4 regions of the Micromonospora sp. NPDC049051 genome follow, and region 4 is predicted to be linked to each of the others. Evidence: riboswitches for the same ligand, from Rfam matches in the RefSeq annotation. Region 4 holds a riboswitch; each other region holds the start of a gene.

Evidence for each region. A riboswitch is a leader RNA that binds a small molecule or an ion and turns the genes downstream of it on or off. The one in region 4 is predicted to bind cyclic di-AMP.
Region 1: another riboswitch for cyclic di-AMP. It lies ahead of ACGFIR_RS08960 (C39 family peptidase); the one in region 4 lies ahead of ACGFIR_RS01545 (NlpC/P60 family protein).
Region 2: another riboswitch for cyclic di-AMP. It lies ahead of ACGFIR_RS21865 (coiled-coil domain-containing protein); the one in region 4 lies ahead of ACGFIR_RS01545 (NlpC/P60 family protein).
Region 3: another riboswitch for cyclic di-AMP. It lies ahead of ACGFIR_RS03870 (coiled-coil domain-containing protein); the one in region 4 lies ahead of ACGFIR_RS01545 (NlpC/P60 family protein).

Annotation. Positions count from the first base shown of each region.
Region 1 is NZ_JBICTL010000002.1:364,029-371,604, forward strand. It holds gene ACGFIR_RS08945 (SDR family NAD(P)-dependent oxidoreductase) at 131-1,633, shown strand; gene ACGFIR_RS08950 (CDP-glycerol glycerophosphotransferase family protein) at 1,672-3,399, shown strand; gene ACGFIR_RS08955 (alpha/beta fold hydrolase) at 3,409-4,155, opposite strand; gene ACGFIR_RS08960 (C39 family peptidase) at 4,259-5,104, opposite strand; cyclic di-AMP (ydaO/yuaA leader) riboswitch at 5,337-5,477, opposite strand; gene ACGFIR_RS08965 (acyltransferase family protein) at 5,819-7,066, opposite strand; gene ACGFIR_RS08970 (polysaccharide pyruvyl transferase family protein) at 7,378-7,576, shown strand, end outside.
Region 2 is NZ_JBICTL010000005.1:155,973-163,548, reverse strand. It holds gene ACGFIR_RS21890 (hypothetical protein) at 1-299, shown strand, start outside; gene ACGFIR_RS21885 (carbonic anhydrase) at 455-1,045, opposite strand; gene ACGFIR_RS21880 (alpha/beta fold hydrolase) at 1,194-2,129, shown strand; gene ACGFIR_RS21875 (HelD family protein) at 2,284-4,401, shown strand; gene ACGFIR_RS21870 (cation diffusion facilitator family transporter) at 4,479-5,396, shown strand; cyclic di-AMP (ydaO/yuaA leader) riboswitch at 5,550-5,681, shown strand; gene ACGFIR_RS21865 (coiled-coil domain-containing protein) at 5,695-6,765, shown strand; gene ACGFIR_RS21860 (1-phosphofructokinase family hexose kinase) at 6,974-7,576, shown strand, end outside.
Region 3 is NZ_JBICTL010000001.1:800,060-807,635, forward strand. It holds gene ACGFIR_RS03865 (carbonic anhydrase) at 140-886, shown strand; gene ACGFIR_RS03870 (coiled-coil domain-containing protein) at 963-1,979, opposite strand; cyclic di-AMP (ydaO/yuaA leader) riboswitch at 1,983-2,114, opposite strand; gene ACGFIR_RS03875 (YibE/F family protein) at 2,281-3,624, opposite strand; gene ACGFIR_RS03880 (hypothetical protein) at 3,969-4,553, shown strand; gene ACGFIR_RS03885 (DUF305 domain-containing protein) at 4,635-5,261, shown strand; gene ACGFIR_RS03890 (metal-sensitive transcriptional regulator) at 5,376-5,678, opposite strand; gene ACGFIR_RS03895 (heavy-metal-associated domain-containing protein) at 5,829-6,038, shown strand; gene ACGFIR_RS03900 (hypothetical protein) at 6,068-7,066, shown strand; gene ACGFIR_RS03905 (heavy metal translocating P-type ATPase) at 7,077-7,576, shown strand, end outside.
Region 4 is NZ_JBICTL010000001.1:318,325-325,900, forward strand. It holds gene ACGFIR_RS01530 ((Fe-S)-binding protein) at 1-596, shown strand, start outside; gene ACGFIR_RS01535 (NlpC/P60 family protein) at 887-1,882, shown strand; gene ACGFIR_RS01540 (N-acetylmuramoyl-L-alanine amidase) at 1,955-3,976, opposite strand; cyclic di-AMP (ydaO/yuaA leader) riboswitch at 4,215-4,349, shown strand; gene ACGFIR_RS01545 (NlpC/P60 family protein) at 4,362-5,402, shown strand; gene dcd (dCTP deaminase) at 5,457-6,035, opposite strand; gene ACGFIR_RS01555 (pyridoxamine 5'-phosphate oxidase family protein) at 6,114-6,665, shown strand; gene ACGFIR_RS01560 (zinc metalloprotease) at 6,813-7,576, opposite strand, start outside.

The DNA.
Region 1 (7,576 bases), on a different contig from region 4:
TACGGCATCCGCCCGGTGCCGGCCGACCGCGTCGCCCCGTGAGGGCGGCGCGGTTCGCGCGTTAAGGTTCATCCGGTCGCCGCGCGGGCGGAACCTTCTGTTCACGCACCCTGAGAGTGAGGCTTCGGCAATGACGCAGGACCACACCGCTGGCCCGGACGCCGCACCGGAGAACCCGGTACCGTGGCGGCCCTCGCGGACGGTGGCGGTGGTGCTGGCCGGCGGCACGGGCACCCGGCTGGGCCTCGGCATCCCGAAGCAGCTGCTGAAGATCGCCGGCAAGCCGATCATCGAGCACACCCTGGCGGTCTTCGAGGCGGCGCCCGAGATCGACGAGATCATCGTGCTGATGGCCACCGGCCACGTCGCCGACGCGCAGCAGATCGTCGACAAGGCCGGCTTCCGCAAGGTCACCAGGGTCATCGAGGGCGGCGACACCCGCAACGCCACCACCCGGATCGCGCTCGACGCCGTCGGCGAGGGCGACTGCAACATCCTCTTCCACGACGCGGTACGGCCCCTGGTCAGCGGCCGGATCGTCCGGGAGTGCGTGAACGCGCTCTGGACGTACGCGGCGGTCGACGTGGCCATCCCGTCGGCCGACACGATCATCCAGGTCGACGGGGACGACTGCATCACCGACATCCCGGTGCGCTCCTCGCTGCGCCGGGGCCAGACCCCGCAGGCGTTCCGTTCGGGCACCATCCGCGAGGCCTACCGGCTCGCCGAGGGCGACCCGCACTTCGCCGCGACCGACGACTGCGGGGTGGTGCTGCGCTACCTGCCCGGCACCCCGATCAAGGTCATCGACGGTTCCGACGAGAACATCAAGGTCACCCACCCGGTCGACGTGCACCTGGCGGACAAGCTGTTCCAGCTCGCCGCCGCGCAGGCGCCCCGGGTGACCGACGAGCGCAGCTACACCGAGGAGCTGACCGGCCGGACCATCGTGATCTTCGGCGGCAGCTACGGCATCGGCCACGACCTCGCCGAGCTGGCCCGCCGCTACGGCGCGCAGGTCTTCCCGTTCAGCCGCTCCAGCACCGGCACCCACGTCGAGCGCGCCGAGGACGTCGAGGCGGCGCTGAAGACCGCCTTCGAGGCCACCGGGCGGATCGACCACGTGGTGGTCACCGCCGGCATCCTGGAGAAGGGTCCCCTCTCGGAGATGGACCAGGAGACCATGGACCGGGTGCTCCAGGTCAACTTCGTGGGGCCGGTCATCGTGGCCCGCCAGTCGCTGCCCTACCTCCAGCAGACCAAGGGCCAGCTGCTGCTCTACACCTCCAGCTCCTACACCCGCGGCCGGGCCGACTACGCGCTCTACTCCTCCACCAAGGCGGCCCTGGTCAACCTCACCCAGGCGCTGTCGGACGAGTGGGCGGAGTTCGGCGTACGGGTCAACTGCGTCAACCCCGAGCGGACCGCGACCCCGATGCGCACCAAGGCGTTCGGCGAGGAACCGGAGCACACCCTGCTCGCCGCCGAGACCGTCGCCCAGGCGTCGCTGGACGTGCTGATCTCGGACCTGACCGGCCAGGTCATCGACGTGCGCCGCGCGCCGGGCGAGGTGCCGGCCCAGCCGGGCCCGCCGCGCGCCGAGCGGGACGCCAGCCCGGCCGGCCTCGGCTGACGGCGGATTTTCGGGCCACGGCGGGAAACGGAGCCGACATGCGTGGTGACCTGGTTCGGAAGCTGCTCGCCCGCGCGCTGGCCACCGGCCTGGCGGTGCTGGCGTTCCTCGTCGTCGCGCTGACCGGCGCGACCGGCTGGGGGCTGGGGCTGGCCGTGGCCGCCCTCGCGGCCGCCACCTGGGAGCGGCGGGTACGGCCGGGCGCCGACAACGCGGCGGAGACCGCGCTGGTCGCGGCGGCGATCCTGGTCGGCTACGCCCGCCGCCTCGACGCCGGGTTCGATCCGGCGCTGGCCGCGACCGCCCTGGTCCTGCTGGGACTGGTACTGCTGGTCAATCCGCTGCGGGACGCCGGTGGACTGGAGGTACGCGCCGCGAACCTGCCGGTGCGCACCTGGACGCCGCTGGTCGCCGCCCGCCTCGGCGACGCGCTGTCAGGGCTGCTCGCCCTGCTGGCGCTGGCCGCCGTCGCGGCGCTGCCGGCCGGGGTCGCGCTGGCGGCCGTGCTGCTGGTGGCCGCCGGTGCCGGGGCGGTCGGGCTGGACCTGGCCCGACGCCGGTTCCGCCCGGGGGCCGGCGGCTCGGCGGTGTCCCGCGCGCTGCGCCGGCACCAGCCCGAGTTCCTGCTCCATTTCTCCGCCCCGCCGGGCTCGGAGTACCAGGTCACCATGTGGCTGCCGTACCTGGAGCGGATCGGGCGGCCGTTCCTGGTGATGGTGCGCGAGCCGGAGTTCCTGCCCGTGATCGCGGCGGCCACCAGCGCGCCCGTGGTCTACTGCCCCACCACGAGGGCGATGGACGAGGCGCTGGTGCCGAGCCTGCGGGTGGCGTTCTACGTCAACCACGGCGCGAAGAACAGCCACTGCATCCGCTTTACCCAGCTGACCCACGTCCAGCTGCACCACGGCGACAGCGACAAGGCCCCGAGCGCCAACCCGGTCTCGGCGATCTTCGACCGGATCTTCGTCGCCGGTCAGGCCGCCATCGACCGGTACGCCCGCGCCGGGGTCGACATCCCGGCGGAGAAGTTCGTCGTCGTCGGCCGCCCGCAGGTCGAGGCGATCGAGGTACGCCCCGAGGCGGCGTCCGGGCGGGCCAACCCGACGGTGCTCTACACGCCGACCTGGACGGGGCACAACGCCGACGCCAACTACTGCTCCCTGCCGGTGGCCGAGAAGCTGCTCCGCCGGCTGCTCGACCGGGGCGCGACGGTGATCCTGCGGGCCCACCCGTACACCTCGCAGAACCCGGCCTCCGCCCGCCAGCTGGGCCGGCTCACCGAGCTGCTGGCCGCGGACCGGGCCCGCAGCGGCCGGCAGCACGTCTTCGGCGCCGCCGCCAGCCGGGAGCTGACCCTGACCGAGTGCGTGAACCGCTCGGACGCGCTCATCTCCGACGTCTCCGGGGTGATCTCCGACTACCTCTACTCGGGCAAGCCGTACGCGGTGACCGACATGGTGGGCTCCGGCGACCGGTTCGGCGAGCAGTTCCCCCTCGCCGGGTCGGGCTACGTGCTGCGGCCCGACATGTCCAACGTCGACGAGGTGCTGACCGCGCTGCTGGACACCGATCCGCTGGCCTCGGCGCGGTGGACCACCCGGAGCCGCTACCTGGGCGACTTCCCGGCCGAGTCGTACGCCGAGGCGTTCCTGGCGGCGGCGCGGCGGCAGCTCGACGAGGGCTGGAACCCGCCGGCCCCGCGTACCGCCGGCGGGCCCGGCGTGCCGGTCGACCCGGACGAGGCGACGCTCTCCCCCACCACCTGACGCCTCCGGTCAGCGGTAGGGGTCGACGAGGGCCAGGACCGCCTCGGGGGCCTCGACGTGGGCGTTGTGCCCGAGGCCGGGCAGGGTGGCGACCGGCACGCCCAACTCCTTGAGCTGGGCGTCGGTGACCATGGGGTCGTGCTCGCCGCGGGCCAGCAGCACCGGCACGTCGGTGGCCGCCAGCAGGGCGGGTAGGCCCGGCTCGCCCACGCCGAACGCGGCGGGGTCCATCGCCAGCCGCCAGCGGCCGTTGACCTGGCGCAGCCCGGCCGCCACGATCGGATGCTCCGGGGCGACGAGCCCGGTCAGCCCGGCCACCCGCAGGTAGCGGCGGGCCGCCTCGTCCCGGCTGGCGAACCAGGTCACCGGCCGGGTCGCCAACTCGCCTGCCTTCGCCAGCTCCGCCGGTGACCAGACCGCCTTGATGCCGACCCCGACCACGGCGTCGACCGGCAGGCCGGCGCCGCGGGCGGCCAGCGCCAGCCCGACCACCCCGCCGAGGGAGTGGCCCAGCACGACGAGCCGTTCCCCCGCCGGCAGGGCGGCGGCGATCCGCGCGGCCAGCCCCGCGAACGAGTACTCCGGCAGCGGCGGCGACCAGCCGTGGCCGGCGAGGTCCGGCGCCAGCCACCGCCCCGCCCACCGGCGTTCCAGCAGCGGCGCCCACGGCAGCCACACCTCGCCGGTGGCGCCCATGCCGTGCAGCAGCAGGAGCACGCGCCGGCCGTCCTCCCGGTCACCCGTTCCGTCGACCATGCAGCGCAGTCTGTCACCCGGGCGGGCCGAGGGCGAGGGCCGTGACCCGGACACGACATCGGGCGCCGGCCCCCGGGTGGGAGCCGACGCCCGACGGTGTCGCTCAGGCGGAGTAGCCGCGGGTGGCGGCCCAGTTCGCCAGGGCGATGGTGCTCATCCAGTACGAGGCGGTCGCGGGGTTCGCCGAGTCGGCGATCTTCACCAGCCGGCCCTCGTCCTGGTAGCCGACGACGGCGACGTAGTGACCGCCGGGGAACGAGTGCCAGCCGCCGTTGGTGTCCGTGGCGCTGCCGGCCACGTTCACCACGACGCCCCGCCCGTCGCCGATGGCCGCGACGACGTCGGCCTGGAGCCGGTCCATCTGGGCCGGGGTGGCGGCGCCGCCGGGAATCATCCGGGTCCGGTACGGCGCACCCTTCACCGTCGCGTTCAGCACGCGGGTGGTGTCCTCGGCGGAGTCGGTGCCCATCTGGTCGGTACCAAGCTGGGCGCCGAGGGTGTCCTGGCTGCGCGCGATGCCGGCGGCGCTGAGGGCGTGCCGGACGGCCGCCGGGCCGCAGTTGTAGAAGGTGGTCTGGGCCTGGTAGTCGTAGTTCAGGCTCTTGGCCGCCGGGGGCTTCGGCCGCTCCGGCTCACGGGTCACATCCGGGTTGGCGGCGGCGCTGGAGGCGCTGGCCGAGGGGGCTGCGCTGGAGGCCGCCGGAGCGGCGCTGGACGGGGCGGTCGTGACCCGGGCCGCTCCGCGCGAGGCGGCGTCGTCGTCGCGCGATTCGGTCGCGGCGACCGGGGCCTGCGCGGCGGCGGGGGCCTCGTCGGTGCTGGCCAGCAGCGCGCCCGTGCCCGACGCCAGCACGAGCGCGGCGGCGGACGCGGCGGCCAGCTGGTACGGACGTTCGGACGTGAGGCGACGCAGCTGTCGCTTGAGGTGGTGCTTCACGGTTTCCTCCACGGGCTCGGGGTGGGCAGCCCGCGATCCGTGCCGAGGGCAGGGCGGACCGACCGCGCGGACGGGCGTCCGTGCGGGGTGCTGGGCTGCTCAGGGGGTGCGCCCGGGATGCCGGGCGACGAACGACGGTGACCGGTCGGTCAGCTCACGACCTGCTGGCCGAGGAGCGCGGGCACCGCGACGCCGTGGAGACGGCGGAACAACCGAGGGGCGGATGGGTGCTGCACGAGGATGGAACTCCTTCCGACACCGCCGACCGGGTTAGCTGACGGATTCGGGCGGGAAGAACGCCCTACCAAGGGCCTACGGCCCTCGGATTCACCCCATGAAGCAGTGGGTCCCCGGTTCGTCGTTCACGATTAGGCGGGTCGGCGCGGCGTCGCCCTCTGGCGATCGGGTACCGCACCGGACGCGCCGACATTACTGGCCGGTTCGCGCCCTGCCAACCCCACCCCACCTGCCTAAACCTGGATCCTGGGCCCGATTTTGCGGGCATCGAGCCACTGTCGTGACTCAATGGGACGACCGTTTCTGGGAGCCCTCCGGGGGACGAGGGGTCAAGCAGGCGGACATCGGCACCCCGAATTCGCGGCGTGAATCGACCCGCGCACGTTGGTTGACCGATTCGGCGCCATGGTGACCGGCGTCACCGAAACCGTGGGATTACCGTCCGTGCGCGGGCCGGCCCCGGCGGGAACGTCCCGCCCGCCGGGACGGTCAGCGTGAGTCGACGTACGCCGGTCGGTCCCCGGTCCGTGGCTCGGCGGACCGGGGGCGCGGCACGGCGCTGTCCCGCTTCCCCGACGCCTCCGCCGGCCCGGTACCGCCGGAGGTGCTCCCGGCGTCGTCCCCGCCGGGCGGCGTCGGCCGGGCGGGCCGGCGCGGGGTGAGCAGCCGCATCATCGGCTTCTCCACGAAGCGGTGCAGCAGGCCGGCCAGGGCCAGGTTCACCAGCAGGAAGCCGAGCACCACCGCCAGTCCCCACCAGCCGCGGAAGCCCACGCCCCAGTCGCCGGTGAGCCGCAGGACGGTGATCATCACCAGGACGTGCACCAGGTAGAAGGCGAAGGAGACCTCGCCGAGCCAGATCATCGGACGGGACCGCCACGGCGAGCGCCGCCCGCGCACGTCCGCGTCGGCCGCCGCGGTGATGACCAGGATGTACGCCACCGAGAGCAGGGCCGCCCACAGTTCGGCGCGGACCCACTGCGCGGCGACCAGCCAGGTCGCCACGAAGACGAGGCTGGCGACGGGCAGGCGCGGGCCCCGCCAGCGGCCCCGCCGCATCAGCTCGGCGGCGGCGACGCCCATCCAGAACTCCAGCGACCGTACGGGCGGAAAGACCTGGGTGAACCACCAGCGGCTCTCCTCCGGCACCAGGGCCTGGCCCGGCCAGAGCGCCAGGATCAGCAGCGGCACCGCGACCACGACGGCCCACAGCGCCCACGGCCGGGCCCGACGGATCAGCGGCAGCGCCAGCGGCAGGCAGAGGTAGAAGAAGAACTCGCAGGACAGCGACCAGCTGACCGTGTTGATGCTGTAGAAGTGGCCCGGCCGGGGGTCCCAGGCCTGGAGGAGGAACAGGTTCTCCACGGCGACGAACCGGTCCACCGGGTCGGCGAACCAGGCCGCGACCGCCAGGGCCGCCCCCCACAGCACCACGTGGCTCGGCCAGATCTTGGCCACCCGGCGGCGCCAGAACGCCCGGCGGGTGTCGGTGGGCCGCGCCGACCAGACCAGCACGAAGCCGCTGAGGATGAAGAAGAACTGCACGCCGGACAGGCCGAGGGTGAAGATCCAGTCCACGACGGCCTTGTGGCCGGGCTCGGCGATGATGCCCATCGTCGCGGCGTGGAACCCGAAGACGAGCAGGGCGGCGACCCAGCGCAGCCCCGTCAGCGACGGCAGGCGGTTGGCCGAGGACGCGGGCCGTTCGGCCGGCGCGACGGTCGCGGCGTCCGTCATGCCGACATCCCGGCGCTCCGCAGGCTCACCAGCACGTACGTCTCCTCCTCGGCCCTCCGCGGGCAGGCGCCCCGCGGGGCCTGCTGGCGGCCCACCGGTCGGTACCGCCCGTCGGGCACCCTACCTGCCGAACGTGAGGCTCTGTTCCGTACCGTCCGCGAGTGTCCGTTATGCCCCGACAGGCGTGGACGCCCTCCCCGGTTCCCGATGGTCGAGGCGTTTTGTCCCGAGACGGCAGCGCAGGGCGTCCGGGTCCGCGCCGGATGCCTGGCTAGTATTCCGGGACCCGAAGGTGACGAGAGGCGGGACGAATGCACCGGCGCATCCTGATGCGGGCGAAGAAGGGTCCGTTCGACGTCTACTCCCCCGAGGAGACGTTCGAGCGGAACTGGATCGGCGAGAACAACGGCAACCTCGTCTTCAGCCACGCCGCCCACAAGCTGCTGCGCACCGCCACCGCCGAGATCACCTCGACCGAGTTCAGGGTCAACCTGCGCGAGGCCGACATGA
Region 2 (7,576 bases), on a different contig from region 4:
CGTCAGTCCGGGCCGGCCAGGCTGGCCAGGGTGGCGCCCTCAGCGTGCTGGGCGAGTTCAAGTACCTCATCCCGCTCAACGGCGGCAAGCACGCCTACGTGCGGAACCTGACCAACGGCAAGACCGCGCACCTGCGCACCGACTCCGAGGCCTTCGTCGAGGAGATCCGGGTGCTGGCCGCCGCCGGCCACGCCGCGAAGATCCGGGCCGAGCTCAACACCCTCAACGCCACCCACCCGGGTGACGGCTGGGACGCCACCGAGAAGCGCCTCGTCGAGGCCGGCGTCTTCGAGGGCTGACCTCCCCTCGCACGCGAACACGACAGCCCGCCGGGGACCCCCGGCGGGCTGTCGCGCGTTACCGCCCCGTTTTCCACTCCGTTGATCATGAAGTCGTTGCCCTCCACCCCGGCGTGTCGCGACAACAACTTCATGATCAACGCAGGTGAGCTCTCCTACGGCTCCAGGAGGGTCACCTCGCCGGTGGCCAGGTCGTAGAGGGCGCCGACGACCGCCAGCCGGCCGGCGGCGACCTGGGCGGCGAACAGGTCGTCGGCGCGCAGGGCGGCCACCGTACGGAGCACGTGCCGCCGGACCGCCAGCGGATGCACCGCCGGGTCGTCGACGCCCACCTCGGTCACCGCAGGGGCGATCCGGTCGACGAGGTGGGCCAGCGCGCCGCCCGGCGACCGCCCGCCGCGCAACGTCTCCACCGCCGAGGCCACCGCGCCGCACCGCTCGTGCCCGAGCACCATCACCAGCGGCACGCCCAGTTCACCGACCACGTACTCGATGGAGCCGAGCACCGCCCGGTCGAGCACGTGCCCGCCGGTGCGGATCACGCAGATCGAGCCGAAGGTCTGATCGAAGATCGCCTCCAGCGGCACCCGCGAGTCGATGCAGCCGAGCAGCACCGCGTACGGCTGCTGGTCGCCCGAGGCCGCAGCGGCGGCGGCGGTGACGTCGTGGCCGTGGATCGGCTGGCCGCTGACGAAGCGGCGGTTGCCGGCGAGCAGCTCGGCCAGCGCGGTCCGGGGCGACCCCATGGTTCCCAGCTTCGCGGGCCCACCGCGCGCCCGGGGCGGGTTACGAATCTTCTCACCGGCACGGTTGTCGTGGTCTCATGGCGGGTAGCCGGTGTTACCACCGGGTATCCCCGGTGTTGCGGTTCCGCGCGGCCCTGGGGAGGTGACGATGCCGGAGCACGTCGAGGTACGTCTTCCCGACGACGTACGCCTGCACGTCGAGGCGGCCGGACCGGCCGACGCCGAGGTCACCGTCGTGCTGCTGCACGGCTGGACGCTGGACGGGCGGGCCTGGCACCGGCAGGTCGCCGACCTGCGGGAACGCTTCGACGACGCGGTACGGGTGGTGACCTACGACGCCCGCGGCCACGGCCGGTCGAGCTGCATGCCACTGCCCACCGCCACCCTGGCGCAGCTCGGCGACGACCTCGCCGCCGTGCTGGACGAGGTGGCCCCGACCGGCCGGCTCGTGCTGGTCGGCCACTCGATGGGCGGCATGACGATCATGGAGTACGCGCACCGCCACCCCGGGCACTTCGCCGCCCGGGCGGCCGGGCTGGTCTTCGTCTCCACGACCGCCGAGGGCCACACGCACACCGTCTACGGCCTCTCGCCCCGGATCGCCCGGTTGATCCGGCTCGCCGAGACCACCGGGGCCGGCGTACTGGCCCGGTGCGGGTCCTGGCGGCCACCCCGGGCACTGCTGCGGGCGCTGCGCCCCAGCATCCGCTGGATGCTCTTCGGTGACCGCTGCGATCCGCACGACATCCGGCTGGTCACCTCGGCGGTGGCCCGCGCCTCGCTGCGCTCGATCGGCGGCTTCCGCGCCTCCATCGGGGCGCAGCACCGGCTGGACACCCTCGCCGCGCTGGCCCACCTGCCGGCGGCTGCCCTGGTCGGCGACCGGGACCGGCTCACCCCGCCGCCCTGCGCCGAGTCGATCGCCGCCGCACTGCCGGCGACCGAGCTGACCGTCTGCCCGGGTGCGGGGCACATGCTGATGATGGAACGCCCCGACGACGTCAACACGGCGCTGGGCGGCGTGCTCCGGCGCGTACTCGCCGCCGCCGGGTCCGGCGCCACCGCCGCCTCCCGGGCGGACTGACCCGCACCCCCGACAGCGCCGCCGGGCGTGACGCGGCTTCCTTTCCCGCACCGGTGGCGCCGCTGGTTGCGCGCGGGCCGTACCCTCTTGCGGTTGGCCTGGCGCGGTTCGCGGGGTTCGCGCCGCCCGCCGCCGACGTCAGGAGGAGCGAGCGGTGACCGACCAGACCACCCTGGAACAGGAGATCGCCGTCGAGCAACGGCATCTCGACCGGGTGTACGCCCGACTGGCCGAGCTGCGCCGGTCGGCGGTCGACGCCGAGAAGGAGGGCTACCGGCTCGCCCGGGTGGGCAACTTCGGGGCGCTGGTCGAGCGGGACGCGATGGTGTTCCACGCCGCGCGGCGGCGACACATGCTCGACGCCGAACACGAGGGCCTGGTCTTCGGCCGGCTGGACCTGCTCGACCGGCAGGTGCTGCACGTCGGGCGGCTCGGCATCCGGGACGACGACGCCACCACCCTGGTGGTCGACTGGCGGGCCCCGGCCGCCGCCGCCTTCTACCAGGCCACCCCCGCGCAGCCGCTGGGCGTGGTGCGGCGGCGCACGATCCAGTCCTCCGCCGAGCGGGTCACCCGGATCGAGGACGACCTGCTCGACCCCGCCGCCGCACCCGCCGACATGGCGGTGGTCGGCGACGGCGCGCTGCTGGCCACGCTGTCGAAGGCCACCGGCCGGGGCATGCGGGACATCGTCGCCACCATCCAGCGCGAGCAGGACGAGGCGATCCGCTCCCCCGGTTCGGGCGTGACGATCGTGTCGGGCGGCCCGGGCACGGGGAAGACGGCCGTCGCCCTGCACCGGGCCGCGTACCTGCTCTATTCCGACCGCAGCCGGTTCGCCGGCGGCGGCATCCTGGTGGTGGGCCCGTCCTCGGTCTTCGTCGAGTACATCGCCTCGGTGCTGCCCTCGCTCGGCGAGGACACCGCCACCCTGCACTCGCTGGGCACGCTCTTCCCGGGCATGACCGCCACCCGCACCGACCCGCCGGCTGTCGCGGCGGTCAAGGGCTCGCTACGGATGCGGCGCGTGCTGGAGCGGGCGGCCCGGGACGCGGTGCCGGGCGGTCCGACCGAGCTGCGCCTGCTCTACCGGGGCACGCTGCTCCGGCTGGAGCGCCGCGAGCTGGACGGGATCCGGGAGCGGGCGATGCCCCGGGGCGCGCGGCGCAACGAGGTGCGCCGCGCCGGCTTCGACGGGATCTTCGCGGCGCTCTGGGCGCAGGCCCGCAGGTTGGGCATCGGCCGGCTGCCCGAGCAGCGCGCGTTCGAGGACGAGATCGCCGAGCGCCCGGAGTTCCGGGAGTTCCTCAAGGCGTGGTGGCCCCGGCTGCACCCCCGGCACGTGCTCGGCTGGTTGGCCCACCCGGAGCGGTTGCACCGGTACGCCGCCGGGATCCTCTCCCGCGCCGAGATCCGACTGCTCGACGACGCGTACCGCAGCCTGGACGCCGCCGGGCTGACGATCGCCGACATCGCGCTGCTCGACGAGCTGGACGCGCTGCTCGGCAAGCCGATGAGACCGGCCCGGGCCAGGCGGGACGCGTTCCAGCTGGCCGGTGGGGTCCGCGAGCTGAGCACCTTCGCCGACCGGCAGCGGGCCGCCCGCGAGGCGGCCCGGGAACGCCCGGAGGACTACCGGGAGTACGCGCACGTGGTGGTCGACGAGTCGCAGGACGTCTCGCCGATGCAGTGGCGCATGATCGGCCGGCGCGGCCGGCTGGCCTCGTGGACGGTGGTGGGCGACCCGGCCCAGACGGCGTGGACGGGCGAGGCGGAGGAGCTGTCGCGGGCCCGGGACCAGGCGTTGGGGCGACGAAAGCGGCACCACTTCACCCTCACCACGAACTACCGCAACTCGGCGGAGATCTTCGCGGTGGCGGCGGCGGAGATCCGCCGGGTGCACCCGGACCTTCCGCTGCCCCGGGCGGTGCGCTCGACCGGCGTCGACCCGGTCGCGCTGGTGGTGCCGCCGGCGGAGCTGGAGGCCGCCGTCGTGGCGGCGACCGGCGCGCTGCTCGCCGAGGTGGAGGGCACGGTCGGGGTGATCACGCCGGTGCCGCGTCGCGACGAGGTGGCCGGCTGGCTGGGCACGCTGGGTGCGCCGCGCCTTCAGGTGGTGACCAGTCTGGAGGCCAAGGGCATGGAGTACGACGGGGTGGTCCTCGTCGCCCCGGGCGAGATCCGGGCCGACCCGGGATCGGGGGTACGGACGCTCTACGTGGCGCTGTCCCGGGCCACCCAGCGGCTGACCACCGTCGACCCGACTGGCTGAGCACCAATTACTTGCACACATTGCGATGTGAGCATAGTTTGAACGCGATTCCGAGCCCCGAGAGGGAGGATGGGCGCGTGGGCGCAGGTCATGACCATCACCACGGGTCCGTGGCGAATGCCGCGCACCGCCACCGGGGCCGGCTCTGGGCCGCGTTCGGGCTGCTCGCCGGCCTGATGGTGGTGGAGGCGGTGGCGGCCTTCCGCACGGGCTCGCTGGCTCTGCTGAGCGACGCCGGGCACATGTTCACCGACGTGCTCGGCATCGGCATGGCGCTCGCGGCGATCGCCGCCACCCGTCGGGCGGGCGGCGATCCGCAGCGCACCTTCGGCCTCTACCGGCTGGAGGTGCTGGCCGCGCTCGCCAACGCCATGCTGCTCTCCGGCGTCGCGGTCTACGTCGTGATCGAGGCGGTCCGCCGCTTCGGCGATCCGCCGCAGGTGCTGGCCGGCCCGATGCTGGTGGTCGCCGTGCTCGGCCTGCTCGCCAACGTCGGCGCGTTCGCACTCCTGCGCTCGGGGGCGAAGGAGAGCATCAACGTCCACGGCGCGTACCTGGAGGTGCTCGGCGACCTGCTGGGGTCACTCGGCGTGATCGGGGCGGCGCTGCTGATCGTCGCCACCGGCTGGTGGTGGGCCGACCCGTTGGCGGCGGTCGCGATCGGGGTGTTCATCCTGCCGCGTACCTGGCGCCTCGGCCGGGCCGCGCTGCGCATCCTGGTGCAGGCCGCGCCGGAACACCTCCAGGTCACGGCGGTGCACGACCGGCTGGCCGCCGTGCCGGGCGTCGCCGAGGTGCACGACCTGCACGTCTGGACCCTGACCTCCGGGATGGAGGTGGCCTCGGCGCACCTGACCATGGCGCCCGACGCGGAGGTCGGCGCGGTGCTGCGCGCCGCCCGGGACGCGCTGCACGACGACTTCAAGATCGAGCACGCCACGCTGCAGATCGAGCCGGGAGCGTCCTCCGGGGCCTGTGGGGCAGTCGAGTGGTAATGAGGACAACCTTAAATCTGGGTGGCTATTGTGGCGCTATGCCGGATTTGACTGTTAGTGGACACACACCCTGCGTCACCAGAGCTGCACCAGTCACACCGGCACCGGTAGTCTCGGCTTCGGCCTCCGCCAGGCGGCACCCACCGGTGCCGGCGGTGGCCGCCGCCTAATCGCCCGACGGGGCGAACCGGGGAACCATGTTCGTGGGGTGCATCCGCGTCAGCGGTAGGGATCTTCCGTCCCGAACCCGTCAGCTAACCCGGTCGGCGGCTGACGGAAGGACGCGTGTATGCCAGTGATGGCACCTGTACGACGACGTGCCGCCCGGACGGCGGCCCTGATCGCCACGATGCTCGCCCTCGGCGCCGCCGTGGCCCCGGTCACCGCCGCCCCGGCGGCGGCAGCCACCCGCGCCGGCCTGCTCGCCGCGGCCCCCGGCCAGGACGAGGAGGGCGGCACCCCGGCCCTGCGGGCCCAACTGGAGGCCGCCAGCAAGGGCTACCTCGACGCCAAGCGCGCCCTCGACACGTCGGCCAGGCGGCAGCAGCAGCTGACCGCGCAGCTCAAGACCACCGAGGTGGAGCTGGCGGCGCGCACCGCCAACGTGGGCGAGATCGCGGGGGCCGCCTACCGCACCGGCCGGCTCAGCGTGGCGTCCGCACTTCTCAACAGCGGCTCGCCGGACGGCTTCATGGACCGCGCCGCCGCCCTCGACGCGGTGGCCGCCAAGGAGGACCGGGCCCTGCGCGAGCTCCAGCAGACCCGGGACGACGCCACCCGCACCAAGCTCGCCCTGGACGGCGAGATCCGGGAGCAACGCAAGCAGGTCACCGTGATGGCCAAGCGCAAGGAGCAGGCCGAGCGGGCGCTGACGGTCGCCAACCAGAAGCAGCAGGCCGCGGGCGGAGGCGGCTCGCCGGGCGGCACCTCGAACAAGACGGCGAAGGCGGCGCCGCGCAACTCCGACGGCTCCTGGCCGTCCGAGTCGTGCAGCGTCAACGACCCCACCCCCGCCAACGGCTGCATCACGCCGCGCACCCTGCACGCGCTGAACCAGGCCAAGGCGGCGGGCTTCACCCGCTACGTCTCCTGCTACCGCTCCGGCGGCTCCGGGGAGCACCCCAAGGGCCGGGCCTGCGACTTCGCGGCGCAGAAGGGCGGCTTCGGCGGCGACGCCACGGGCGGCGACCGGACGTACGGCAACAACCTCGCGGCGTACTTCGTGAACAACGCCGACCGCCTCGCCGTGCTCTACGTGATCTGGTACCGGCAGATCTGGTTGCCGAGCAGCGGGTGGAAGTCGTACAGCGGAGCCAACGGCGACCCGTCCAGCGATCACACCAACCACGTACACCTGTCGGTCTACTGACGCCCGCGCCCCGGGTGCCACGCGTCGCGGCACCCGGGGCGTACCGGCGCCCGTCGTCTCCGGCGGCTCCTGGTCCGGCCCTCCACGACGCCGCGCCGAAGCCGCCCGGAGTCCGGCCGCACGGACAACGCTCCCGCTACCGTCAGCTCATGCGCGGCCACGCACCGTGCCGACGGCTGGAGGGTGGGGGCATGAACGGGTACGACGGATGAGCGGGCACGTGATGGTCTTCGCGCCCACGCCCCGGCTGACGGTGACCGTGGACCAGCCCAGCGAGGCGCCGGAGTTGCACCTGCACCCCGGCGGGCAGGGCGTCTGGCAGGCCCGGATGGTGATGTCGCTCGGGGTCGACGTGGTGCTCTGCACCGCCCTCGGTGGCGAGATCGGCCAGGTGCTGGAGCCGCTGCTGGTCAGCGAGGGGGTGGACCTGAAGGTGGTGGTCCGCGACTCCGGCAGCGGCGGGTACGTGCACGACCGGCGCGAGGGCTCCCGGCGGGAGATCGTGGACGTGCCCGGCCAGCCGCTCAGCCGGCACGAGCTGGACGAGATCTACAACCTGGCCCTCGGCGAGGGGCTGCGCGCCGAGGTCAGCGTACTGAGCGGGCCGAACGAGCCGTCCCTGGTCCCGGCCGACCTCTACCGCCGTTTCGCCGCCGACCTCGGGGCCAACGGCAGCCGGGTGGTGGTCGACCTCTGCGGCGAGCACCTCGACGCCGTGCTGAGCAGCGGCGTCTTCTTCCTGAAGGTCAGCCACGAGGAGCTGATCGCCGACGGCCGCGCCGACGGCGACGACGAGGAGCAGCTCACCCGG
Region 3 (7,576 bases), 480 kb from region 4:
CGTACGGGGAGTCGCCGGACATATGAAATGCATATCACGCATCCCTTGACGTACCTTGCGCTGCGTGTGACCGTGGTGGCAGCCCGCGTCCAGCGTCGGCCCGGGTGACCAGGCTGTTCACGCGAGGAGCGAGGTGGGGATGAGCCGTCCCGGATCGCCAGGCACCCAACCAGGCCCGGAGCTGACGCTCCCGGCACCGACGACGGGCGCCCCGCTCGACGTCGGCACCGCGCCGGCCCCCACGAATCCCGAACAGGCGCTCGCCGAGCTGCACGCCGGCAACCGGCGGTTCGTGACCGGGGCCCCGCGTCACCCGAACCAGGACGCCGGGCACCGCGCCGCGGTCGCCGACGGGCAGCACCCCTTCGCGGTGATCGTCGGCTGCTCCGACTCCCGGCTCGCCGCCGAGATCATCTTCGACCGGGGCCTGGGTGACCTCTTCGTCGTCCGCACCGCCGGGCACACCATCGGCCCCGAGGTGCTGGGCAGCGTGGAGTACGCCGTCACGGTCCTGGGCACGCCGCTGATCGTGGTGCTCGGGCACGACTCCTGCGGGGCCGTCCAGGCGGCGCGTGCGGCGGACGCCACCGGCACCCCACCGGCGGGCCACCTGTGCGCCGTGGTGGACGCCGTGGTGCCCAGCCTGCGCCGGGCCGCCGCCGAGGGCGTGGAGGACATCGACGGGATCGTCGACATCCACATCGCGTACACCGTCGAGGCCATGCTGGGCCGCTCCGCCGTGCTCGCCGCCGAGGTGGCCGCCGGCCGCTGCGGGGTGGTCGGCATGTCGTACCGGCTGACCGCCGGCGAGGTGCGGACGGTGGCCGCGGTGCCCGCCCTCGCGGTCGACGCGCCGGAGCCGGCGGCCAGCGTCGCGCTCGCCTGACTCCGGTCCCACCCGACGACACAGGGCCGCTCCCGCGTCCGGCGGGGGCGGCCCTGTGCGTGGCCCGGGGGCGCTGCTAGAGCAGTGACACGTGTACGTGGTCCGTGTGGTTCGACGGGCCGCTGTAGGACTTCCAGCCGGTCGCCGGGAACCAGATCTGCCTGTTCCAGATCACGTAGTAGATGCCGAGCCGGTCGGCGTTGCGGACCAGGAACGCGGTCAGGTTGTTGCCGTACATGTAGGTGTCGTCGTTGTGCCAGGGGGAGAAGCCACTGCGTTGCAGCGACCAGTCGCAGGCCCGGCCCTTCGGATGCTCGTACGGGCCGCCGGAGCGGTAGCAGCCGACGAACCGGTTGAAGCCGGCCCGCTTGACCTCCTTGTACATGTGCAGCGTGCGCGCGGTGATGCAGCCGGAGGTGGTGGGGTCGTCCTCGGTGCAGGACAGGGGCTTCCAGTCGCCGTCGGCGGTACGACCCGGCGCGATCTTCGCCACCGGCGAGGTGGCTACCACCTTGCCGCCGGTCAGCCCTCTGCCGCCGACCAGGGCGAGCGCCTTCTCCGCCTCCTTCTTGCCGCGGGCCATCTCGTTCGTCAGCCGCTGCTGCTCGCGCACCTCGGCGTCGAGCGCCAGCTTCGCCTGCTCGGCGCGGTCCTTGACCGCGTTCACCTCGGCGAGCTTCTTGGAGTTGACCAGGTTGAGTTCGTCGAGCGCGGCGGCGCGTTGGACGAACGAGTCGGGGCTGGCGGTGTCCAGCAGCATCGACACCGCCCCGATCCGCCCCGTCCGGTAGGACTGGGCGGCGATCTGGCTGACCTGCGGGGCCAGCGCGTTCAGCTCGGCCTGCGCGCGGTCGACCTCCAGGGCGAGTTCGAGCTGGCGCTTCTTCGACTTCGCCAGCTTCGCCTTGGCCTGGACGTAGGACCGGTTGCGGGCCTCGATCAGGTCGTCGAGCAGCTTGGGCTCGTCGTCCCCGTGCCCGGAGGGCGTGGGCGGGGTGGGTGCGGCCACCGCCGGAACAGGGCCGGCGAGGACCGCCAGCGCGGCGAGTACGGCCACCACAGGCGTCAGCCAGCGGCGTAGGGGTGCCGTCACAGTTTTCCCTTCCGTCGACCGCCGACCGGGTTAGCTGACGGGTTCGGGGCGGAAGTGGCCCCTACCGCTGTCGCGGATTCACCCCACGTGCCTGGTTCCCCGGCTCGCCTGGCGGCGATTGGGCGGCGGCACCGCAGGCGCCGCTGCGCGCCTTCAATGGTGACCGGCAGCGAGGTTACCCGAGAGCACTCCCGGGGATCTACGTCCCTAAGCCGACTAAATGCGTTATTTCGTAATGGCACACGGTGACCAGTGACGCGTTTATCAGGCCGGACGCCCCGGTCGGTCACGCTGCGGAGTTTCACCATGCGGTGTCCGTACTCCTGTCCCGGCCGGACCATCCGGTGGGAGCGGCGGACGGCGTTTCCCCGCGCGGCCCGCCGAGGGCCTCCAGCGCCTCGGACCGGTCGGTCGCCGGCCGGGGGGTCGGCGCGGTCGCGGCGCGGTCGGCGGTGTCCCCGCCGCGACGGCCGGCCGTGGTCACCAGGGCCGCCAGCCCGGTGGTCAGTGGCACGGCGGCGATCAGACCCAGGGTGGCGACCGCGCTGCGGACGATCTCCTGGGCGAGGAACTCGCTGGTGAGCAGCTGGGTCACCGCCCGGGAGTCGGCCGTCAGCAGGAGCAGCACCGGCAGCGAGGCGCCGGCGTACGCCAGCACGATGGTGTTCACCGTCGAGGCGATGTGCGCCCGGCCGACCCGGGTCGCCGCCCGGTAGAGCTGCGTCCGGGACAGCCCGGGGTTGGCGTGCGCCAGTTCGGTGACCGTGGCGGCCTGGGTCACCGTGACGTCGTCCAGCACGCCGAGGGAGCCGATGATGATCCCGGCCAGCAGCAGGCCGTGCAGGTCGACGTCGGCCTGGTACATCGACAGCGTGGTGGCGTCCTCGGAACCGAACCCGGTCAGGTGGGTCGCGGCGGTGGCGATGGTGCCGAGGACACCGGTCAGCACCAGGCTGCCCAACGTGCCGAGTACGGCCACCGAGGTCTGGACGGTCACGCCGTGGGTCAGGTAGAGCACCACGAACATGATCAGGGCGGCGCCGACGACCGCGACCAGCAGCGGCGGGCTCCCGGCGCTGATCCCGGGCAGCACGAAGGTCAGCAGGATGGCGAAGCTCGCCGCCAGGCCGGCCAGCGCGGCCAGCCCGCGCCACCGCCCGAAGGCGACGATGGCGGCCGCGAAGAGCGCCACCAGCCAGATCAGTGGCTTTCCGCGCTGGTGTTCGGCGATGTTGTAGGCGCTGGCCGTGGGGTCGGCGGGGTCGGTGAGCTCGACCAGGATGATCTCGTCGTCGACGGCGACGGTCGGTGCGCCGGGCCCGGCGGGAATCGGTGTCTGCACCTGCTGGCCGGCGTCGGGGCCGTCCTCCACCCGTACGGTCACCATGCCGCAGGGGCCCGGTGCCTCCCCCGGGCCTCCCTCCGGGGTCTCCGGGGCCGGCGGGCACGGCTCCGTCACCACCCGCGTGACGGTGCCGTGGTAGCGGGGCGTGTCGGTGCCGGCCACGGGATCGGGCGTGTCCCGTGGCCACAGCACCAGGGCCGCGATCAACGTGGCGACGAAGAGGGGCACCACGGTCGCGAAGAGGACCCGCCGTACGCCCGGCGGGGCGGACGGAGCGGGACGGGTGTGGTCGGCGCCCATCGAGTGTCTCCCAACGAATCCAGGGCGTGGTACGGGCCGGCGGGCCGGTCGGTTCAGCCGCGCCACGCGGCCGGGACGGGGGACCGTCCCCGCGTGGCGGTGCGGTCACGTACCCCGGTCGTCGGCCCCCGCCCGGCGGCGGGTAATCGGTGCCACCGCCCGGCGGAGGACGCGGTGCGGACGGTGCGGAGTCCGGATGGCCACCGGCCGAATGGTAGCCACCCCCGCACCGGGGCGCAGGTCGTGCGGGCGGTGTCGCGACGCGGACCTCAGTCGGGCATCGATGCGGGGACGCCGCGGGTTGGTACCCGTGCGGAGCGGGTCGACGCGCTAGCGTGACGGTTGTGCGGACGACGGTGACGGCGACGCGGGGCGCGCGGCTCCTGCTGCTCGTCGGCACGCTGCTCGGGCTGGCCGCCATGCACACGATCGGTCACGACTCGCACCCGACCGGCCATGCCCCCGCCCCGTCGGGGCACGCCGCCGCGTCCGCCCCGCACGCGGCCCTCGCGCCCGGCCGGCAGGTGGTGCTCGCGCCCGTCCCGCACGCGGCCCCCGCGCTCGCCCCGCACGCCGACGGTGCGCTCGCGCCGCCCCCGCAGGACGTCGCCCTCCACGCCGGCGGGGCGGCTCTCCATGCCGTAGGGGCGGCCCTCGGGGCCGTCGTGGACTGCCCCGGTGGCTGCGCGGCAGGACAGCTCCTGCCGTCCGGCGGCGCGGGGGGAGAGCTGCCCGGGTGGGGAGTGTGCCTGGCCGTGCTGGGCGCGTTCGCGGCCTCGCTGCTGTTGCTGGCGGCGCTCCTGTCGGCCCGCGTACGCGCTGTCGGCCCGGTGGGGGGCGGTCCGGTCGGCTGCGTCCTGCCGCCCCGGGCCCCGCCACCCCGGCCGGTCGGTCTGCGGCTCGCCACGGTCTCGGTGCTGCGCAGGTAGGACGCGTTCGACGCGGGTGCGGCTCACGCCGTTCCGCGTCCTCGTCGTGCCGCCTACGTTCCGACACCGAAAGGCTCAGACATGACCACTCGTACCCTCGCGCGCCGTGCCGCCCTGGCCGGCGTCGCCGTCACCGCCGCTCTCGCCCTGGCCGCCTGCGGCGGCGACGACCACCCGTCCCCGGGCGCGGGACACGGCACCCCCGGCACCGGCGGGCCGGCGGCCACCGCCACCGGCGCGACGGCGTTCGGCGACGCCGACGCGATGTTCGCCCAGATGATGATTCCGCACCACCGGCAGGCGGTGGAGATGGCCGACCTGGTGGCGACGCGGGCGGCGGACCCGGAGGTCAAGCGGCTCGCCGCCGAGATCAAGGCGGCCCAGGCGCCCGAGATCGCCACCATGAGCGGCTGGCTGGCGGCCTGGGGACGGCCGGTGCCGACGCCGGGTGAGATGCCGCACATGGACCACGGCATGCCCGGCATGATGTCCGACGCCGACATGACGAAGCTGGCGGCCGCCGCCGGCCGGGAGTTCGACCGGCAGTTCCTGACCATGATGATCGCCCACCACGAGGGCGCGGTCACGATGGCCCGCGACGAGCTGGCCCGGGGCGTGCACGCGGAGGCCAAGGCTCTGGCCCAGCAGATCGTCAGCACCCAGCAGGCGGAGATCGATACGATGCGGAAGATCCTCGGCCGGTTCTGATCCGATCGCCCCGGCGTCTCCCATCGGGGGGCGCCGGGGCGCCACGGGCGGAGCCTGCCGGGAGGAGACCGGCGTGCGACCCGGTGCGCCGACGGCGGAGGAGCTGCCGGCGGCTCAGCCGCGCTTCATCAGGCGGCCGACGGCGGCCATCATCTCGGTGGCCATCTCCTCGGCCCGGCCCTCGGCCGCGCCCTCGTGCATGCAGTGCCGCGCGTGCCCGTCGAGGAGGCCGAGCGCGACCTTGTCCAGGGCGGCCTGGATGGCGGAGATCTGGGTGAGCACGTCGATGCAGTAGCGGTCGTCGTCGACCATCTTCTCGATGCCGCGGACCTGCCCCTCGACGCGACGCAGCCGCGCGAGCAGCTGGTCCTTGGTGGCGGTGTATCCCCTGGTCGGGGTGGGCGTCGGTGTGGTCATGACGTCGAGGATAACGTACCCCTCGGGGGTATGGTACGGTCCTTCGTGTCCGGGATACCCCCACCGGGTACCGGTAATCGGCAGTAGGCGTGGTTCGCCTCCGCACTACCCCCTGGGGGTATAGGCTGGAGGCGTCGAGAGGAGAGTCCGATGATCACCACCACGTACCAGGTGCAGGGCATGACCTGCGGGCACTGCGCCTCCGCGGTCAGCAAGGAGGTCGGCGCGATCCAGGGCGTCAGCGACGTCCAGGTCGACGTCGCGGCCGGTCGGGTCACCGTCACCAGCGAGGGCCCGTTGGAAACCGACACCGTGCGCTCCGCCGTCGACGAGGCCGGCTACGACCTCGTCGGCGCCTGACGGCGGGCACGGGGGAGACGAGGCGCACCATGAACACGGCGACGAAGCTGAGCGGCTTCGCCCTCGGCCTCGCGGTGGTGTTCGGCGCGACGTACGGGGTCGGTCAGGTGGCCGACCCCGTGACGCCGCCCACCGAGGCCCCGCACGAGGCCGGCGGGAGGCACGGCGACGACGGCGCAGGCGGACACGGGGGCGACAACGGCGCGGCAGCGCACCTGCCCGGCGGGCTGTTGGTCTCCGACCGCGGATACACCCTGCGTCCGGTGGACGCCCCGGCCGGGCAGTTCGCCTTCCAGGTCACCGGTCCCGACGGCCGGGCGGTGACCGCGTACGACGTGGCGCACGACAAGCGCATGCACCTGATCGTGGCCCGCCGCGACCTCTCCGGCTTCCGGCACGTGCACCCGGAGATGGCGCCGGACGGCACCTGGCGGGTCGACTCGCCGCTCGCCGGGCCCGGCGTCTGGCGGGCGTTCGCCGACTTCACCCCGACCGGGGGTGAGGCGCTGACCCTCGGCGTCGACGTGACCCTCCCCGGCGCGCTGACCGAGCGGCCCCTGCCCGCGCCGGCGACCAGCACCACGGTCGACGGCTACACCGTCACGCTCGCGGGTGCCCCGCAGCCCGGCCGCACCGCCGAGCTGACCCTGACCGTGAGCCGCGACGGCGCACCGGTCACCGACCTGGAGCCCTACCTGGGCGCGTACGGCCACCTGGTGGCGCTGCGCCAGGGCGACCTGGCGTACCTGCACGTGCACCCGAACGGCGAGCCGGGTGACGGGCGGACGCGGCCCGGCCCCGAGGTGAGCTTCTCCGCCGAGGTGCCGTCGGCCGGCGCCTACCGGCTCTACCTGGACTTCAAGCACGCCGGCGTCGTGCGTACCGCCGAGTTCACCGTCGTCGCCGGCAGCCCGACCGCGCCGGGTGTCCCGGCCGCGACGAGCGCCCCGGCGGCGGGCACCCCCGCCGCCACGAGCTCCCCGACCGCCGACGCCAGCCACGGCGTCCCCGGTCACGGGCACGACTGACGGGACCGTGATGACGACCAGCAGCAAGCCCCTGCCGTACGCGCCGAACATGATCGAGCTGGCGATCGGCGGGATGACCTGCGCCTCCTGCGCCGCCCGGATCGAGAAGAAGCTCAACCGCATGGACGGGGTGACCGCCACCGTCAACTACGCCACCGAGAAGGCCACCGTCCGGTACGCCGACGAGGTCACCCCGGACGACCTGATCGCCACGGTGGAGAAGACCGGCTACACCGCCGCCCTGCCGCCCCCGCCCCGGTCCGCCGGGGACGCACCGGCCGCCGAGCCGGTGGACGAGCTGCGCGGCCTGCGTACCCGCCTGTGGGTCTCGGCCGTGCTGACCGTGCCGGTGATCGCGCTCGCGATGGTGCCCGCCTGGCAGTTCGACTTCTGGCAGTGGCTGTCGCTGACCCTGGCCGCCCCGGTGGTGGTCTACGGCGGTCTGCCCTTCCACCGGGCGGCCTGGATCAACCTGCGGCACGGCGCCGCGACCATGGACACCCTCGTCTC
Region 4 (7,576 bases):
AGACCCTCAACGAGGCGTTCGAGGGCCGGGAGAAGGGCAAGCGGAAGATCGTCGCCACCTGCCCGCACTGCTTCAACACCCTGGGCAACGAGTACGGCCAGCTCGGCGGCGAGTTCGAGGTGGTCCACCACACCCAGCTCCTGGCGCACCTGGTCGCCACCGGCAAGCTCACCCCGGTGCAGCCGGTCGACGGCGGCGTGACCTACCACGACCCCTGCTACCTGGGCCGGCACAACCGGGTCTTCGCCCCGCCGCGCGAGGTGCTGGGGTCCGCGATCTCCGGTGAACTCACCGAGATGCCCCGCAACAGCGAGCGCTCCTTCTGCTGCGGCGCCGGCGGCGCCCGGATGTGGATGGAGGAGAAGATCGGCAAGCGGATCAACGTGGACCGGGTCGAGGAGGCCATGTCGACCGGGGCGAAGACGGTCGCCGTCGGCTGCCCGTTCTGCTCGACGATGCTCAACGACGGCGTGAACGGCAAGGAGGCCGGCGAGCAGGTCGAGGTCGTCGACGTGGCCAGCGTCCTGCTCCGGTCGGTCAAGCCCGAGCAGGCGCCGGGCGGCACCGACACCGAGCGGCTGCCGGTCGCCGGCTGACCCGTACCCCCTGTGACGCCCGAGGGGCGGCGGCACCCTTCCGGTGCCGCCGCCCCTCGGCGTGGTCCGGCCCGTTGCCGCATCGACTGGGATCGTTGATCTCCCGGGCCGATACCCTTGGTACGCAAGCGGTTGCGCAGGCGTGAAGTGGCCCCCGGTCACCTTGATTCCGCTGCCGGCCTTCCCTAATGTTGGGCACCGGCCGCTGTGGGTCGTCTGTCTCGCCCCTCTTCCCTCGCGCGAGGCGCCAAGCGGCCGGGTTGCAAAAGGAGTCGGTGCCGGTGGCAACCATGCCCCCTCATCGTCACGCACCGGGACGGTCTGCTCGCCCGGGTGGCCTGCGCAGGGTCGCCCACCTTCTGCTCACCCTGATCGCCGCGGCGGCGGTCGGCGCCGGCATGCTGGCCGCGCCCGCCCACGCCGAGCCCTCGGTCGACGAGATCGAGGCCGCGATCGACCAGAAGTGGCGGCAGCTCGAACCCACCATCGAGCAGTACAACAAGGTGCGGGCGCAGCTGAAGGTCAACCGCAAGAAGTCGGAGGACCTGCAGAAGAAGATCCAGCCGTTGGCGCTGGAGACCGAGCTGGCGATGGACCGGGTCGGTGCCCTCGCCTCCCGTTACTACATCTCCGGCCCCTCGCAGGAGATCGGCGCGCTGCTGGTCAGCGCCAAGCCTGACACGCTGACCGAGCAGCTGACGCTGCTGGACCGGCTGGCCGCGCAGGAGCGCAAGCAGCTCGAGGGCGTGACGAAGGTCCGCGAGAAGTTCGACGCGGAGAAGCAGAAGCTCGACACGCTGATCGTCTCCCAGACGAAGCAGCAGAACGACCTGGCGGCGAAGAAGAAGCAGATCGACGCCGACATCAAGAAGCTCGAGGCGTCGATGCCGGTGACGACGGTCAAGACCGTGAACTGCCCGACCATCAACGGGGTGGTCAGCGAGAAGGCCCGAATCGCGATCCGGACCGCCTGCGCCCAGGTCGGCGACCCGTACGTCTGGGGTGCCACCGGCCCGAACTCGTTCGACTGCTCCGGCCTGACCCAGTACGCCTACAAGGCCGCCGGGGTCCACCTGACGCACTTCACTGGCGCGCAGTGGAACGAGGGCAAGGCCATCCCGCGCTCCGAGGCGCGCCCGGGTGACCTGGTCTTCTTCTTCAGTGACCTGCACCACGTCGGCCTCTATCTCGGCAACGACAAGATGGTGCACGCGCCCCGGGCCGGCAAGCCGGTGAACGTCTCCAGCATCAACACGATGCCGGTGGCCGGGTTCCGCAGGCCCTGATGCGCACCCGCTGATCCACGCAACGAAGGGCCCCGGTCGGAGTCGACCGGGGGCCCTCGTCGTACGGGTGGATCAGCGGGGCGCGCCCAGCGGGGAGGGCACCAGGTCCACGTCGTCCAGGTTGACGTACATGATCCGGTGACCGAACTGGACCTGCACGTACCTGTTGTCGCCGCGGACGACCGTCCGGTCACCCGGGGCGGAGCCGTCGAACGTGACAGCCCGGTAGTACTCGCCGGGGAGCAGGTTGCCGACGGCGTAGCGCTCACCGGCCGACAGGGTGTACTGCAACGGCGAGATCGCCTGGTACGGCACGCCCTCCGGGTACGCGGCCTGCTCCGGGTAGGCCCGGCCGTACACCGGGATGGTGGCCTTACCGGCCTTCGGGGTCACGACGAACCCGACGGACCACTTCGCCGTCGGCTTCGAGGCGGGGTTGTGGAACCACCCCTTCTGCCCGAGGTACCAGATCGCGGTCCAGTCGCCCTGGACCTCCGCCAGCGCGTACGTCTGGCCGGCCGAGACGCGGGCGCCGTGGTCGGAGACGTACTTGGTGTTGGGGGTGCCGTCGGGCCGCAACGCGATGTCGTTGACCAGCGGCGCGTCGTGGCTCGGCGCGTTGTGCAGGAACAGCGCGGAGGAGCCGCGCAGCGGGCAGGGGGCCTCCGCCGGCGGCGGGTTCGGCACGCCCGGCGGCTGCCGGTTGCAGCCGGTGAACGGCGGCTGGTTGGTGGCGAAGTCGGGGTCGATGGTGACCAGCCCGGTCCGGTGCGTGCCGGTCGACTTGAACGGCGCCTTCAGCAGGTCGAAGTAGTGCGACCAGTCCCAGTACGGTCCCGGGTCCCAGTGCATGCCGCGCACGTTCGCGGCGACGGTGCCGGGGACGTTGTCGTGGCCGATGATGTGGTTGCGGTCCAGCGGGATGTTGTACTGCCGCGCCAGGTGACGGACCAGCTTGGCGGAGGTGCGGTACATCGCCTCGGTGTACCAGGTGCCGTGCCCGGCGAAGCCCTCGTGCTCCAGGCCGATGGACTTGGCGTTCACGTACCAGTTGCCGGCGTGCCAGCCGACGTCCTTGGTCTTGATGTGCTGGGCGATGTGGCCGTCGACCGAGCGCAGGGTGTAGTGCCAGCCCACCCGCTTCGGGTCCTTGACCAGGTTGACGCTGGGGCCGAAGTAGCCCTCGGTGTCGTGGATGACGATGTACTCGATCTTCTGCTGCGTGGGCCGGTTCGCCAGGTCGTGGTTGCCGTAGTCGCCCAGGGCGGGCCCGTACTGCTGGTACGGCGCCGGGATCCACTCGCAGGAGATGTCGACCGGGCACTCCAGCCCGTCGGGCCGGGCGAGCTTGCGCAGCCGCAGCCGGTCCAGCCAGGAACGGTCCGGCTGGACCGCGCTGCCGGCCAGCGTGACGCGCTGCCCGTCGTCGGTCAGCCGGCTGTCGCCGGTGGCGATGGTGGCGTACACCTCGTTGGCGAAGGCCGCCGCGGCGTCGGCGCTGTCCGCGCCCGAGTACCGGGCCACCGCGCCGTACCAGGCCGCGGGGTCGGTGCCGGCACCGACCGGGGCGCCGATCTCCTTCTGGTACGCGGCCAGCAGCGCCGCGCCGCCCCGGATGTTCGCCGTGACGTCCGTGCGCAGCGCCTCCTCGCTGGCGCCGGTCAGTTCCGCGGCGGCGTCGAGCGTCCGGAGCGCCTCGGCGGGCGGGGCGGCGGCCGGCGGCTCGTTGGCCTCGGCCAGGGACGGGCGGGAGTCGTCGCCGCGCGGGTCCTCGCTGCCCTCGTCGTGGTGGGTGCCGCCGGACAGGGCGGCGACGTGCTCGGCGTCGGTGAGGTGCATCGGTCCGTAGCCGCCGCTGGTGCTCGGCGTGCCGGCGTTGGTGTCCCAGCGGGACTGTAGGTAGGAGACCCCGAGCAGGACGCTCTCCGGCACGCCGTACTCGGCCGACGCGGCGGCGTACTGCTGCTGCCGGTCGGTCACCGGCGTCGCTGCGGCGGCGGATCCGGCGGCGGTGAGCGGCGTCGCCGTCAGGGCGGCGGCCACGGCGGCGGCCAGCAGGACGCGTCTGCTCCTCGATGTCGCTGACAGGTGCATCAGACCCCCAGTTCGGGCGGGCAAAGGTGGGGCCACCTTCGCCCCGCCCGCCGCCTTTGGTCAATACCTTTCTGTCTGACACTTCAGAAGGAAGAAAATCTTCGTCTTCCGGGTTGCGGATTCGCCAGGCGCGGGTGGGTACGGAGTGTCACTGCCCGCAGGGTTGCGGATCGATAACGGCCGTCTCTACTCTGGTCATTCGTCGGCCGGTGACAATCCGTCCAACCCGGGCGGTGGCGGTCCGACACCGCCGAGTCGCTCACGAGCGAGCCGGGGACCCAGGTTCCCGGGGTGAATCCGCAGCCCCTGCGGTAGGGCGTCCCCTTCCCGCCCGAACCCGTCAGCTAACCCGGTAGGCGGTCCGGAAGAAGGAGTACGCAGCCCGGTGGCACACCATGCCCCGCGGCCACCGTCGGCCCGGTCGGCCCGCACCGACCCGACGACGGCTGCGCCGCGCCCACGCTGGTACCGCTGCACCACCGCCCTCGCCGCCCTCGCCGCGTTCGCCGTCGTCCTGACCGGCGGCGCCACGGCGGCTCACGCCGAACCGACGGTCGCCGAGATCGAGCGGCAGATCGACGAGGACTGGAACAAGCTCGAACCGATCATCGAGCGGCACAACGCCACCCGACAGGACCTGGCCGCCAGACGCAAGCAGGCGAACGCGCTCGCCGCGCAGATCGGGCCGCTGGAGAAGCAGGTCGACGAGGCGATGGAGAAGGTGGGCGCCCTGGCCGCCCGCGCCTACAAGGGCGAGAACGTCTCCGTCGTCAACGCCCTGCTGGGCAGCCGCTCGCCCAGCGAGATGGTCGGGCAGCTCGAACTGCTCGACCGGTTCGCCCAGCACCAGCAGCAGGACGTGCGGCAGGTCGCCGAGCTGCGCGACCAACTGGCCGCGAAGAAGGCGCCGCTGGACGAGATGGTCGTCCAGCTCAGCCGCACCGAGGCCCAGCTCGCGGCGAAGAAGAAGCAGATCAACGCCGAGATCGACCGGTTGCAGAAGCTGCGGCTGCGGGTCTACGGCAACGGCGGCGGCGGGCCGCTGCGTCCCGCCCCCTGCCCGGCCGGCTACCCCGGCGGCCCGGCCGGTACCGCCGTGAAGTTCGCCTGTGCCCAGATCGGCAAGCCCTACGTCTGGGGTGCCGAGGGGCCGAACTCGTACGACTGCTCCGGCCTGATGCTCGCCGCCTGGGCGAAGGCCGGGGTCTCGCTGCCGCACAACGCCGCGCAGCAGCGCCGGGCCACCGCGTCCGTCAGCCGGAGCGAGCTGCGCCCGGGGGACCTGGTCTTCTACTACAGCGACCTGCACCACGTCGGCATGTACGTCGGCGGGGGCTGGGTGGTGCACGCCTCCCGCGCCGGGGTGCCGATCAAGATGAAGAAGGTCGACGACGGCCCGATCCACAGCTACGGCCGACCCGGCTGACGTGCCCGGAGGGTCCCCGCCCGGCGGGGGCCCTCCGCCCGCCCGCAGGTCGGGTCAGCGGGTCGGCCAGGTGCGCCAGTGCTGCCAGGAGCGGCTCGGGGTCGGCCCGCGCTGCCCCTGGTAGCGCGAGCCGTAGACGACCGAGCCGTACGGGTGCTGCGCCGGCGACGAGAGCCGGAAGATGCAGAGTTGCCCGATCTTCATGCCCGGCCAGAGCGTGATCGGCAGGTTGGCCACGTTGGACAGCTCCAGGGTGACGTGGCCGGAGAAGCCCGGGTCGATGAAGCCCGCCGTGGAGTGGGTGAGCAGGCCGAGCCGGCCCAGTGAGCTCTTCCCCTCCAGGCGGCCGGCGAGCTGGTCGCCGAGCGAGATGACCTCCAGCGTCGAGGCGAGCACGAACTCGCCGGGATGCAGCACGTAGGGCTCGCCGTCGGGTACCTCGACCATCGACGTGAGGTCGTCCTGCTGCTGGGCGGGGTCGATGTGGGTGTAGAGGTGGTTGTTGAAGACCCGGAAGAGCTTGTCCAGGCGTACGTCGATGCTGGACGGTTGCACCAACGCGGGCTCGAACGGCTCCAGCGCGAGCGTTCCCGCCTCGATCTCGCGGGCCAGGTCGCGATCGGAGAGCAGCATCCGCACACCTTAGCGAGCGACGTGCGTGACCTGCGTGTCGGAGTGCGCCTTCGTACAATTGTTCGATAGAATGCCGGCATGGCTTCCTGGTCCGAATTCGCCGCCGACGAGCCCCGCCTCGCCGACGGGATCCGCCTCCTCATGCAGCAGTACGGGCCGGGCTTCGGCTACCTGGCCACCGTCCGCGCCGACGGCGGGCCCCGGGTGCACCCGGTCTCCCCCGTGATCACCGACGAGGGGCTCTTCTGCTTCGTCGTCGACTCGCCCAAGCGGCGCGACCTGGAGCGCGACGGTCGCTACGCGCTGCACTCCTTCCCGCCGGAGGAGAGCGACGACGAAGCCTACGTCGCCGGCCACGCCCGGCCGGTGACCGACCCGGCCCGGGTCGCCCGGCTGGCCCGCAGTCACCGGGCCGCGCCCCAGGTCGACTGGCGGGTCTTCGAGTTCACCGTCGACGTGGCGATGCTGGCCCGCCGCGAGTCCGGTGTCGCTGGCGGGGCCGGCGAGTGGCACGGCCGCCCCGCCGTCCAGGTGTGGCTCGACCCCCACGCGGCTGCCGCCGGCACCGCCGTGCTGCCCGAGACCCGGTCGGGAAGCGTCGGCGGCCACGCCGCCCGCCCGGCCGCCTGAGACGCGGTGCGGCGCCCCGGCACCGTTCCCACCCGGGGCGCCGCACCGTGACCACCATCCCGCCCCCGGGCGCGGCCCACCGGCCGCACACACACCGGTGCCGGCCCCGTCGAGCGGAGCCGGCACCGGTGGAGTCGTACGGCTTGACTACGCCGCGCGGTACGCGTTCCAGGCGGTCAGCATGCGGCTGGCCTGCCCGGCGGTGAACTGGTACATGCAGGAGTCGTACGTGTAGTCCATGAAGTTGGTGATCGGGTCGGTGCCCGCGGTGCTGCAGGTGTCCCGCCCGGTCGGGCACTGGTAGGCCGGCGAGGCCTCGGCCGGCGTGTCGCTGACGCTGTCACCCGAGCCGGAGCAGCCGCCCTGGAAGGTGTGGTAGAGGTTCAGCCAGTGGCCGACCTCGTGGGTGCCCGTGTCGCCCTGGTTGTAGTTGGTGGCGGTGCCGCCCGGCAGCGACTCGCTCAGCACGACGACGCCGTCCATGGTGTTGAGCTTCCGGGCCGGGAAGGTCGCCCAGCCGAGCAGGTCGTCGCTCAGCTCACCCAGGTAGAGGTTGAGGGTGTTCTTGCCGCCCTCGCGCAGCGAGGTCTTCATCGACCGCTCCGCCGAGGAGCCCTGCACGATCGGGTACCAGGACGTGTTCGTCACCCGGTTGATCTTCTGGAGTTGGAAGCTGAACGCGGTGGCCGCGCCACCGGTCGCCCCGCTGAACGACTGGTTCAGCACGCTGATCTGCGAGTTGATCATCGAGTCGGGGATGTTGCCGCCGGCCCGGGTGCTGTTCTCCTGGATCACGTGCACCACCACGGGGATCGTGACGGTGGCCGCCATCGTGGAGGCGCCGGCGCCGGCGCGGAACCGCGCCCGCTCGCTCAGCGCGGCGGCCATGTCGGCCTCGCGCTCGCGGGTCT